3 regions of the Shewanella acanthi genome follow, and region 3 is predicted to be linked to each of the others. Evidence: predicted binding sites of a transcription regulator. Region 3 holds the regulator's gene; each other region holds the start of a gene.

Region 1 (4,261 bases), 1.2 Mb from region 3:
GGCGCCTGAATCGGCTGAATGATTAAGCCGTGAACTCTTCTTCCGCTTTTTTGTAGAGTGAGCGAACAGGCTTTTTAAAGACCTTGCGGATCATCGGCTCAAAGAATTCTAGTGGTAAGGTATCCAGCTTGGAGTCGAATGCTGGTGCATCGTACTGACGCACAAACTCTAGCGTGCGCTCATAGTGAGGGTGCTCGCTGTAAGCTTTGTATTGATCTCTGTCCATATTGAGATAGTGGAAAAAATAATAGCCTTGGAAGATAGCGTGGTGCTTGATCATCCAATGATTTGCCTCACTGACAAAGGGCTCAAGAATCGCCGCTGCAATATCGGCATGATTAAACGAGCCTAGAGTGTCGCCAATATCGTGCAGCAGGGCGCAGACCACATATTCATCATCTTTACCATCACGGTGGGCTAGGGTTGCCGTTTGTAAACAATGGGTCAATCTGTCCACCTGAAAACCACCAAAATCACCATCAAGCATCAATAAGTGACTGATAATTCTATCGGGTAACTCTGCGGCATATTCAATGAAGTTTTTGGCAATAATTTGCCAATCCTGAGCCGTGCCATGTTCCATATGGGTAAAGTTTGCGCAGGTTTGGTTTTCTGTTTGCATTATGATTTCCTGATGTAGAGTGTATGAACCTTATCACAGCACAATAGTTGCGGACTAAATGTAAAAAGATTTACATTTGGGCAAAATGTTTGGCGAGGTAAGCAATGGAAAATCTGCAGGCACTGCTCCAAAAATGTCCTGTGCTGTCGGGATTGCCAGCCGAAGGCATAATTGAAGCGGCCAGTTTTGCCCGTGTACGCCATTTCGATGCTAAGGAAATTATCTACAGTAAGGGCGATGCCCACTCGGCCTTATTGGTGATTGCCAAGGGGGCGGTGCGGATTAACTCAGTTAGCTCACTCGGGAAAGAAGTCTCATTGATGATTTTGGAGTCCTATAGCTGGTTTGGTGACAATGTTTTTTCACCCGGTACGCCGCGAGTGTTTGGGGCTACAGCCCACACTGATGCCACTTTAATAGAGCTTCCCGGTGATAAATTTCGCCAATTGCTCGGTAAATACCCTGAGAGTTATCCCTTGGTGCTGGACTTACTGAGCCGCAGATTGTGGGCGGCTATGTCTGTTATGGAGGATGATGCGTTAAGGGGCATTGATGCCCGTATTGCGCGCAGATTGTTACTGCTGGCAGAGCACCAACATAATGCAGTCGATTGTGCAGAGCAATGTGTTGTGAGGGTCACCCGCGAGCAGCTCGCCAATATGATGGGACTGACACGGCAAAGCGTACATAAAGTATTAAAAAAATTAGAAAAACTTGGTGTAATTAGTCTGCAGTATGGTTATATCCGGATTTTGTCGAGTTCAGGGATAAAAGCGCAACTTAAAAAGCTGGAGCAGGAGTGCTAATTAGCTGGGATGGATTAGCCTCCTACTTACACAAAGGTTCGCGATGGGATAGCGCAAACGACGGCTTATTATTTTATCAACTTTAGCAATGCCTTAAAGCGTTCACCCTGCGCTTCATGCTGCAGTTCAAAGAGCAGCGACTCCACATTATTCAGTTTCGCGCCATGTGAGAGCATCATCTGTAGTCCTAGCTGTTTGTTGTCGTTGCTGCGGGACGATACCCCATCGGCTATGACGTGCACGCCATAGCCTTGGTCGAGTAAATCTCGGCAGGTTTGATAAACGCACACATGGGTTTCAATACCTGCAAGTAAGACTTGTGGGCGAGTCGATGTCTTTAACGCTGTTGCAAATTCTAAGCAGGGCCAACCACTAAAATGATGCTTGGCGATAGGCTGAGTGCTTTGCAGCAAAAGGTTTTGGAGCACAGGGCTAGTTGCGCCGAGTTTTTCGGGGAGTTGCTCTAACCACAGAATGGGAATTTCAAATAGCTGCGCCCCTTGGATCAACGTCTGCAGCTGCCTGTGCAGTCCCTCAGTATTATCCATAATTTGGGCGAGCTTGCCCTGCACATCCACTATCACAAGTACGCATTCTTCAGGCTTTAGCATCTGTCACTCCTTTCTTGGCGAAGACTTTTAGCTGAGATTGTTGATTTTTTGCACCACTAGTTAACCTTATTTGGGCAATGGCACCAATAGGGCAAAGGTCGAATAGTGTTTGCACAAAAATTGCTCACTAAAAGAGTGCGCTGCTCCCTATGATGCACAGATATGGTGCATTTTTAATCTTAAAATAAAGCTGAAAATAAAATAAATTAATAAAAAACAACAATTTAAAATATTGGCCTGATGATTGAATTACCTCTGACACAAGTTAATAACAATCGTGTTTTTTGGAGGTCAGGATGAAACTAGTCAGCGCTATCATCAAGCCGTTTAAATTGGATGATGTCCGTGAAGCTATCGCCGGAATTGGCATTGAGGGTATGACGGTGACCGAGGTTAAAGGTTTTGGCCGTCAGAAAGGGCACACTGAGTTGTACCGTGGCGCCGAGTATCAGGTTGATTTCCTGCCTAAGGTAAAATTAGAAATAGCCACTAAAGCAGAAAACCTAGACATGCTGATTGAGGCCATTACCACTGCAGCTCATACGGGAAAAATTGGCGACGGAAAGATTTTCGTTGTCGACTTAGAACATGCAATCCGTATTCGTACGGGTGAACTCGATACTGAAGCGCTATAGGGGGCGAAGATGGAAGAATTAACCAAATTAGGTGTCACGGTCTCTGAACTGCGTTTTGCACTCGATACCTTTTACTTTTTGATTTCTGGCGCATTAGTGATGTGGATGGCTGCGGGTTTCGCCATGCTCGAAGCGGGTTTAGTGCGCTCTAAAAATACCACTGAAATTTTAACTAAAAACGTCGTGTTATACGCAATTGCCTGTGTGATGTATCTGCTGGTTGGCTACAACATCATGTACGTCGACAACACAGAAGGCGGTTGGTTGCCATCTCTTGGCATACTCATCGGCACTCAGGCTGCCGATGCTGATCATGCATTAGAATCTGACTTCTTCTTCCAAGTGGTGTTCGTGGCAACGGCAATGTCGATTGTCTCGGGCGCAGTGGCAGAACGCATGAAGCTTTGGGCTTTCTTACTCTTCTCTGTGGTGATGACGGGTATTATCTACCCAGTTGAAGGTTACTGGACATGGGGCTCAGGTTTTATCTCTCAACTTGGTTTCGTTGACTTCGCAGGTAGCGGTATCGTGCACATGACAGGTGCAGCTGCAGCCATCGCTGGTGTGTTATTACTGGGGGCGCGTAAGGGTAAATACGGTCCAAACGGTCAAGTAAACCCAATCCCAGGCTCTAACTTGCCAATGGCGACCTTAGGTATGTTCATTCTGTGGATGGGTTGGTTCGGCTTCAACGGTGGTTCACAACTGATGGTATCTGACGCTGCTAACGCAAGCTCTGTGGCTAAAGTGTTCGTTAACACGAATACTGCAGCGGCCTTCGGTGCTATCTCTGCGCTGATCGTGTGCAAAATGATCTGGGGTAAAGCAGACTTAACCATGATCCTCAACGGTATTCTGGCAGGTCTTGTCGCCATTACCGCTGACCCATTATCACCCTCATTATTAATGGCCGGTGTGATTGGTCTGGTTGCTGGTGGTATCGTGGTATTTGCTATTGTAGGTTTCGACCGTATCAAGATTGATGACCCAGTAGGTGCTATCTCTGTTCACGGTGTTGCGGGTTTCTTCGGTTTAATGTGCGTTCCTTTGTCGAATGCCGATGCATCTTTTAGCTCACAATTAATCGGCGCGGCCATCATCTTCGCCTGGGTATTCACAGCATCATTCGCAGTATGGTTTGTACTGAAGATGACCTTAGGTATCCGCGTATCCGAGGAAGAAGAGTACAATGGTATGGATGCTTCTGATTGTGGTATCGACGCCTACCCTGAGTTTGTGACAGTTAAAAGTGCAGCTTAAAATCTGCCTAACAACTTGATCCCTTGATACCTTCAAGGGATAGTTAAACAGAGCACTAATATGAATTAGTGCTCTGTTTTTTTATGGATGACGAAAGCTCACAGCAGTAGGAGGTTAGCTATGGGACAGGGATTCAGAGGATTTAGCCTGTTGAACTGGTGTTTTATGCTCATGATGGTCGGTGCGACCTCTACCTATGCAGGAGAGGTAATAGTGACTCGCTCTAGTGAGGAGCCCGTTGATGTGTTTGCCGTTCGCGATCAACTGCTTAAGGATCATGCGTGGCAAGAGTCTCTGAGAACTCAAGAGCAAATTCACATTTTACAG
Region 2 (4,261 bases), 640 kb from region 3:
CCCAGATATTAATCCTATAGGTTACCTGCTTAAGCGTAATAATCTATACCTGATGTCAAACTAGTTGCTTGATTTGAACTTAGATCTAGCTCTTCTGCTGAGAAATCGTCCATATTGCCTGAGCCTGTTACCGCATCGTCACTAAAAGCACCCTGTTGATGCTGTCCTTGATCACCATGGGATACATGGCTATCGGCAAGTTGCATACCCTGCTCCTGTAATAACTCCCGTAAACGTGGAATCGCCTGTTCGACAACATCTCGGGTCTGCGCGTTGCTCACTTGAAACTGTACTTGGGTTTGATCCCCTTGCACATGCACTTTTACCAGCATATGACCTAACTCAGGTGGGTCTAACCTAATCTCTGCCTGTTGAATACCTTGGCTCACCATAGTCACTAACTGCTGCTTCATCACTGGCGAGAAACGTTGGATCATGTCCTGCATTTGGTTTTGACCTTCCACGTTTTGGCGTAACGATAATTGGAGCTGTGGAATATCTGCTCGTTGAGGCTGTGACGAACCTATACTCGTTTGACTAAGGGATTTGAACTCTGTGAGTTTAAATTCATTGCCAGCATCGCTGTTAATATCTGCACTCATAGTGTTATCTGCTATGGGTTCAAGACTCACAGTCATTTTGGCATCTTTTAGGGTTTGGATAACGGCCGCTTGGCTGACAATAGGGTCTAAATCCATTGAATCAGGTGCTTTCGAATCGTTTAATGGAAGCGCCGCCTGATTTCCAACAACCTCACGCCCAGCAGCCTGAGCCACCGTAGCCTGAGTCACAGCGTTTGAACTAATCGACTCATTTGCAGTAGATAAGGCGCCGATACTTAGCTCTTTCACCGCTAAAGTCCGCGGATTGTCTGTAGTGTTAGCTTTTCCTTGGGAATTAACTTGAGCAATTAATGGCTCAATCCCCGGTGTAGACTCAGGAGTCGTGACTGATAGCGGTTCTGTTTTCAGTGGCTGAGGAGACACTTCAGCTGCAATTACCTTCGGCGGAACTTCGATAGTCATTGAGTCGACCTCAGGAGAAGTCATCATGGCCTTTGGTGTAATTAACTCGCTTGGTGCTTGAGTTGGAACATCTAAATCGATGGCGATTTGCATGCCCTCAAATTGACTATCTTGATAAAGTTCAGCTGCAATAAGCTCATCAACAGGGTTTAGATGACTAAGCTCAGTACGAATTGACTCAACATCCTCTGAAAGTTCTGTAACCGAAGTGATATCCGCCGCCATGCTAAGACTCGGGTTGAGCTGCATTGGCTCCGGCTCTTTAACTGCCACCACAATATCATTGCCTGCGGGTGAACTTAACTCAGCACTCACATCTAGGGTAAGGATGTTGTCTATGACTCCGCGCCCCTCAATGCGCTCACTCATTTCGACAGCTTCACTGGTCTCAACGCCACTGGCCTTAACGGCTTCCAATCCCGCTACAGGTTTGTTGAAAACTGATTGGGCGCTCTCATCGTCATCATTCAGCCATTTATTTAGCGTATTAGTAAAAGAAGCTGCATCGAGGGAGGCCATCTCTTCTTGAACTAAAAGGTTACCCTGCTCCGCCGTTTCTGCATCAAAATTGGGTTCTATTGTCAGCGCTAACTCATCAACTGCCGCCACAACTCGCTCAAGCGGCAAACCTTCGCCCTTATCTGCCGCTATTTTCAAATCATTTGCCATACCGATTTGGGCAAAAATCAGATCCATATCGGCATTGTCGTCACTGGTTTCGAGCGCTTCAGTCACGCCTTCGGTTTGCAATTCCTTATCCGATTGAAGTACTTCTGTAGAGAGAGTTTTGCTTGATGGGGGTGTTTTAGGCTGAAAAGCAGAGGCAAGCGCAACAGAAAAGTCTTCACTATTAGCATCTTGCATAGATTGCTTGCTGGCAGCTTGGCCAGTCTTAGCGCTAGAGGCTAATAAGATATTATTCATTTGTTGCATACAGGCTCCCAAACAACACCCAGCGAATAAGATGGCAAAAATGCTAGGTTGAACGTCAATTATTGCCGCCAGGGCAAAAGTCTGACTAAATCAAAGCAAGGAAGATGCCAACAAAGAGTTTATACCCTTTTACCGCTACAGCGTTTTGGCACATCAGGACTGCCTACGTCGAAAAAACTGCTGTGAAGCAAATTCGTCGGTCAGTTTCTGCTCCTTTTTAAGCTCAAGCGCCTGACGTTTCTGCTCTTTATTCTCTAACAATAATTCCACTGCTTTACGCTTTTTCTGCTTATCTAGCCAATGTTGCTGGCGATACTGCTTTTGTTTCTCGCCGTCTGCAACCACATGATTCTGTTTGGTGATGGCATCATCAATCTGGCGAATAAAACGATGAAATTGATGGTAATGACTGGCACTAATGCTTTGTCCCTGTTGGGATTGCATCTGCTTCATGTAATCTAGGCGGTAGTTACTGAGTGCGGCGAGTTGTTGTTGACGCTTTTGGCACTCCAGTTGTGCCGACTTAAGCAGCAGTGCGGCTTGCTCTTCTGCTTCTAAGGCCAACTTTAATACTAATTGTAGGGGATCCTGCGCCATATCAGCCTCAACTACTCTTACTGTTATTTACACTGCGCCGCGAGTTGCCCGAGCATCACTTGGCTGTCGGCGAAACTAAAAGCATCGCGCATGGTTTGGCGTAAAAATGCGTTCATCGCGGGTTGCAAACGAATGGCATTATCAATTCTAGGGTCGCTGCCCTGAGCATAAGCGCCAATGGAGATTAAATCGCGATTCTGCTGGTAAAGCGAATAGGTCTGCTTGACCCGGCGCATCGCCTCTAAGTGCTCGTTAGAGATCACCATAGGTGCAACACGGCTAATCGATGCTTCAATATCAATGGCAGGATAATGGCCGGAGTCGGCCAATGTGCGAGATAGCACAATGTGACCGTCTAAAATTGCCCGCGAAGCATCGGCAATGGGATCCTGTTGATCATCCCCCTCGGTCAGCACGGTATAAAACGCGGTAATAGAGCCCTGACCAGGCCCCCCATTACCGGCGCGTTCAACCAAGCGCGGCAACTTAGCAAATACTGACGGCGGATAACCTTTGGTTGCCGGCGGCTCTCCCACGGCGAGGGCGATTTCCCGCTGTGCCTGGGCGTAACGGGTTAAACTGTCCATCAGCAGCAGGACGTTATAGCCTAAATCGCGAAAATACTCGGCAATTCGGGTCGAGGTTTCACAGGCGCGAAGACGCATTAAGGGTGAAGTATCGGCGGGGGCCGCGACCACAACGGAACGCGCTCTGCCCTTTTCACCTAGAATTTCTTCAATAAATTCTTTAACTTCGCGGCCACGCTCGCCAACCAATCCCACAACGATAATGTCTGCTGTTGTGCCACGGGTCATCATACCTAGCAGCACACTCTTACCCACGCCAGAGCCTGCAAAAAGCCCCATCCGCTGCCCCTTACCTACGGTAAGCATGGCATTAATAGCGCGAACCCCCACATCTAAGGGTTCGGTAATGGCACGCCTAGCGAGGGGATTTATGGCCGTACTGTGGCGCGACGCCTGTTGATCGCTCGGTAGCGCCCCTAACCCATCGAGAGGAACACCATTGCCATCGAGCACGCGACCTAATAACGATAAACCAACATTGAGCCCCGCTTGCTCGCCGAGCGGCACCACTCGGGCGCCTGGCAACACACCGCGCAGTTCTTCGATTGGCATCAGATATAACAGTTCATCGTCAAAACCAACAACCTCGGCAATCAAATCCCCCGCCATAGTCTCAATAGAGCACAAGCTACCAACGGGTGCACGGCAACCACTGGCTTCGAGCGTCAAACCAACCACTCGCACCAATTGCCCACTGGCCACAGCGCGAAAAGGTGGCACCTTATCGGTGTAATGGTTGAGTCTACTCAGCAGTTGGTGGCGACGATTTTGCATTTTGCTCTCCGGCGCTCTGCGCCGATGTACTCTGAGACTCGAAGTCACCCTCAGCCTGTTCGCTTTGGATTTTCTGCATCTTAGCCGCATTTTCCTTATCTAAGGCTTCTTGACGAAGATGCTGTTGCTGTGTGAGGTGGGATTGCTGGGCACGAAGCGTTTCAAATACCGCTTCGATGCGGGAATTTAGGGTTAAATCCACCAGCGAACGCTGACTGTTAATAATGCAATCGCCAGGCGTTAACGAGGGGTCACTTTCTAATATCCATTGATTGCGGTTGAGCTGGGTACTCGAATAGAGTGTCTCGACCAAGCTGACATCATCGGGATGCAAACGAATACTCA
Region 3 (4,261 bases):
AGCTGGTAGCCAAGTGACAGGTAACCTGATTCGTTACAACATCACCCAGCAAAAACTGATTGCAGAGAGTACCGGCAATGGTGACGATCGGGTAATAACGATTATTCAGCCCGAAAATTATCAGGAAGATCTTAAAAATCCTCCCGCTGACAAACCTGTTAAACAGGACTGACAATGACCCAAATTACCTTAAAAGCCCAAAATCTGGCCAAAAGCTATAAGAGTCGTCAGGTCGTTAAAGATGTCAGCCTCACGGTAAAAACTGGGCAAGTAGTCGGGCTCCTCGGCCCAAATGGCGCTGGCAAAACCACCACTTTCTACATGGTTGTCGGTCTGGTCAAAAGCGATAAGGGCAGTATCTTTATCGATAACGATGACTTAACCGCCGATCCTATGCATTTACGGGCCCGTAAAGGGATTGGTTATCTGCCACAGGAAGCCAGTATTTTCCGTAAGCTCACCGTGCACGACAACATCATGGCGGTGCTGCAAACCCGCAAAGAACTCAATAACGAGCAACGGATTGAAGAGCTAGAACATCTTTTGGAAGAATTCCACATTACCCATATTCGTGACAGCCAAGGCATGTCACTGTCGGGTGGTGAACGCCGCCGGGTAGAAATTGCCCGCGCCCTTGCCGCAAATCCTAAGTTTATTCTGCTCGATGAACCCTTTGCCGGGGTTGACCCAATTTCGGTTATCGACATCAAGAAGATCATTGAACAGCTCAAAAGTCGTGGGCTTGGAGTGCTGATCACCGACCACAACGTGCGCGAAACCTTAGACGTGTGTGAGCATGCCTATATCGTGAGTCACGGAAACCTGATCGCAGAGGGGACACCCGCAGAGATCTTAAACAATCAGCAAGTTAGGGCTGTGTACTTAGGTGAACAATTCAGGCTATAGTTACTAAAACAGAGCCAAACTCCTTGAATTTTAGGTCTCTTGACTCAATCAAAAAGATAACAAGTAACCTAAATTCAAAATTATAACGTAGGGATCAGCGGTAGCATGAAAGCGTCACTCCAGCTCAAACTGGGTCAACAGTTAACAATGACGCCACAACTACAACAGGCAATTCGCCTGTTACAATTGTCGTCATTGGAATTGCAGCAAGAGATCCAGCAAGCCTTAGACTCAAATCCTCTTCTCGAGCTGGAAGAGGAGCAATTTGACGCATCGAGTGACCGCAATCAGGCCATCGCCGATACTGATTTCAGCGAAGCCAGCGCCCTTCCACCCGAGCAGGATAATTCTGCCGTCGATATCGCCGAATCCTTAACTAAGGATTCCATGCCCGACGAACTTCCCATAGATACGACTTGGGATGAAGTCTACACCGCCTCATCCAATGCCGGCCCTGGTGGCAGCCGAGAAGACGATATGCCCTTTCAAGGCGAAACCAGCGAAGGGCTTTACGAACACTTAGAGTGGCAAAAAAATCTCACCCCCTTCTCCGACACCGATATGGCAATTGCCACCGCAATCATCGATGCTATCGACGATCAGGGCTATCTGACCCAGAGCACCGAAGAGATTCTCGAGGCCATGGGTAATCCGGATATCGAACTCGATGAAGTCGAAGCGGTATTGAAGCGTATCCAACATTTCGATCCTCTCGGTGTCGCGGCAAGGGATTTAAGCGAGTGTCTGCTGATCCAATTATCTCACTTTTCGCCTGATACACCTCAACTAGATAACGCTCGCATGCTGATCAAGGAACACTTGGATCTGATCGCTGCCCGCGATTTTAGATTGTTGATGCGAAAGACCAAGCTTAAGGAAGATGATCTGCGCGATAGCATTGCCCTTATCCAAACCCTTAACCCTCGTCCTGGTTTATTAATCACCCCAATAGATGAAGAATACGTTGTACCCGATGTCTCAGTGTCGAAGAAAAATGGTCGTTGGGTCGTCGAGCTCAATCCGGATTGCATGCCAAAAATCAATGTTAATCAACAGTATGCAGCAATGGCTCGCAGCAGTAAAAATCAATCTGATAGTCAGTTTATCCGTGGTCATCTGCAGGAAGCCAAGTGGTTTATTAAGAGTCTAGAGAGTCGTAACGACACTCTTCTTAAGGTGGCAAATTGCATTGTGCAGTATCAGCAAGGTTTCTTCGAATACGGTGAAGAAGCCATGAAGCCTATGGTTCTGAACGATATTGCCGAAGCCGTTGAAATGCACGAGTCGACCATTTCACGGGTGACTACCCAAAAGTATATGCATACCCCAAAGGGACTTTTTGAACTAAAATATTTCTTCTCAAGCCACGTCGGCACCGACGATGGCGGTGAGTGTTCATCCACAGCAATCAGAGCTTTTATTAAGAAACTGGTTGCGGCGGAAAATCAGAAGAAGCCTCTGAGCGATAGCAAGATGGCACAACTTCTGGCCGAACAGGGAATTAACGTCGCCCGAAGAACGATTGCGAAGTATCGAGAAGCGATGCTGATCCCCCCATCCAACCAGCGTAAAAGTTTATAACCTACAGTGGATATCGGAGGACGTTTCTATGCAAATTAACCTGAGTGGACACCATGTCGAGATAACAGAATCTTTACGGGCATATGTAGAGGAAAAGTTTTCAAAACTTGAACGTCATTTCGAACAGATCAATAATGTGCACGTTGTACTCAATGTTGAGAAAATGCAACAAATCGCCGAAGCAAGGATCAATCTCACCGGTGGTGAAGTCTTCGCGACTTCAGAGCATGCGGACATGTATGCTGCCATAGACGTCCTGATAGACAAGCTTGATCGTCAGGTTATTAAACACAAAGAGAAGTTAACAAAACACTAACAATGGAACTTCGTACCATACTGCGGCCGGAATGCACAACCTGCGCCACTCCGGGCAGTAAGAAAAAGGTACTGGAACTCATCAGCGACTTAGCCGCTGCCCAGTACCCAACCCTCTCATCTCAAGAGATATTCGAAAGCCTAGTGGCACGCGAAAAGATGGGGAGCACAGGTATAGGTAACGGTATCGCCATTCCACATGGCAGATTAACCGATATAGCACAACCCATAGCAATACTCGTTAAATGTGAGGAACCGATAGCTTTTGACGCTATCGACAAGCAACCGGTTGATATTTTATTTGCACTGCTTGTGCCTGCTGAACAGTGTCAGCAGCACTTAAGTACCCTGTCATCGATGGCCGAGCGCCTGAGCGACAAACAGGTTTTGAAGCAATTACGCAAAACCCATGATGAAACGGAACTCTATCAGGTAATCACTGGATGAAACTGGTTATAGTGTCTGGGCGCTCTGGCTCAGGAAAATCTGTCGCACTAAGGGTGCTCGAAGATCTCGGCTATTACTGCGTCGATAATCTTCCATTACCCTTAATCGGCAGTTTACTTGGGCAGCTCAAGGGCAGTAACGATCTCGTCGCCATCAGTGTCGACGTGCGTAACTTGCCAGAGCAAGACAAAGAGTTGGAAAAACAACTCGCAAGTCTCGCCGATGGCACTGAACTTATCAGCTTCTTCCTCAATTCCAGCGATAAAGTCCTGCTCAAACGCTACAGCGAAACCCGGCGCTTGCACCCCTTGTCTAAGAGCCGCGTCTCACTGCAGGAAGCCATTAAGCTTGAAGGTAAATTGCTTGAGCCTTTATCGCAGCAGATGGATCACTACATAGATACCTCTAACTTGAATATCTATGAACTCAGCGATCAGGTTCGGCAAATTCTGCTCGGCAGTGTCGATAAAGAACTGGTGATCAATTTCGAATCATTTGGCTTTAAGCACGGCATGCCCACCGAAGCCGACTTTATGTTTGATGTGCGTTTTTTACCAAATCCCCACTGGGAAGCAGAACTTAGGCCATTAACGGGCTTAGACGAACCCGTGGCAGAGTTTTTAAATCGCCAACCCTTAGTCAATAAGTTTATTTGGCAGATTGAGAATCTACTCGAAACTTGGTTACCCCACCTTGAGCGCAATAACCGCAGCTATTTGACCATAGCCATTGGCTGTACGGGTGGACAACACCGATCTGTCTATATAGCTGAGCAACTGGCTAAACGCTTCAGTAACGGTAAACATCAAGTCAATGCACGCCATCGGGAACTGACTAATGCCAAAGCTTGAACGCCAAGTCACCATTTGCAATAAACTCGGCCTCCATGCCCGAGCCGCAACCAAATTAGTCGTGCTCGCCTCAGAGTTCGATGCCAGCATCACATTAATTCAAGGTGAGAAACAAGCCTCAGCCGCCAGTGTACTTGGTCTATTAATGCTCGAAACTGGCA

The links. The regulator sigma-54, encoded in region 3, starts transcription at its own class of promoters, with help from an activator protein. The targets are predictions, from matches to a motif close to GTTGGCACGNNNNTNGNNT.
Region 1: a site for sigma-54 is predicted at 2,271-2,289, ahead of K0H61_RS14965 (P-II family nitrogen regulator). Genes of this name have one in related genera too.
Region 2: a site for sigma-54 is predicted at 2,052-2,070, ahead of K0H61_RS05615 (flagellar hook-length control protein FliK). Genes of this name have one in related genera too.

What each region holds. Positions count from the first base shown of each region.
Region 1 is NZ_CP080413.1:3,493,596-3,497,856, reverse strand. It holds gene K0H61_RS14980 (HD domain-containing protein) at 23-622, opposite strand; gene K0H61_RS14975 (Crp/Fnr family transcriptional regulator) at 727-1,428, shown strand; gene K0H61_RS14970 (hydrolase) at 1,497-2,039, opposite strand; gene K0H61_RS14965 (P-II family nitrogen regulator) at 2,336-2,674, shown strand; gene K0H61_RS14960 (ammonium transporter) at 2,684-3,934, shown strand; gene K0H61_RS14955 (hypothetical protein) at 4,106-4,261, shown strand, end outside.
Region 2 is NZ_CP080413.1:1,242,423-1,246,683, reverse strand. It holds gene K0H61_RS05615 (flagellar hook-length control protein FliK) at 30-1,958, opposite strand; gene fliJ (flagellar export protein FliJ) at 2,112-2,555, opposite strand; gene fliI (flagellar protein export ATPase FliI) at 2,579-3,916, opposite strand; gene fliH (flagellar assembly protein FliH) at 3,885-4,261, opposite strand, start outside.
Region 3 is NZ_CP080413.1:604,276-608,536, reverse strand. It holds gene lptA (lipopolysaccharide transport periplasmic protein LptA) at 1-172, shown strand, start outside; gene lptB (LPS export ABC transporter ATP-binding protein) at 175-906, shown strand; gene K0H61_RS02590 (RNA polymerase factor sigma-54) at 1,012-2,487, shown strand; gene hpf (ribosome hibernation promoting factor) at 2,516-2,803, shown strand; gene ptsN (PTS IIA-like nitrogen regulatory protein PtsN) at 2,806-3,249, shown strand; gene rapZ (RNase adapter RapZ) at 3,246-4,100, shown strand; gene K0H61_RS02570 (HPr family phosphocarrier protein) at 4,087-4,261, shown strand, end outside.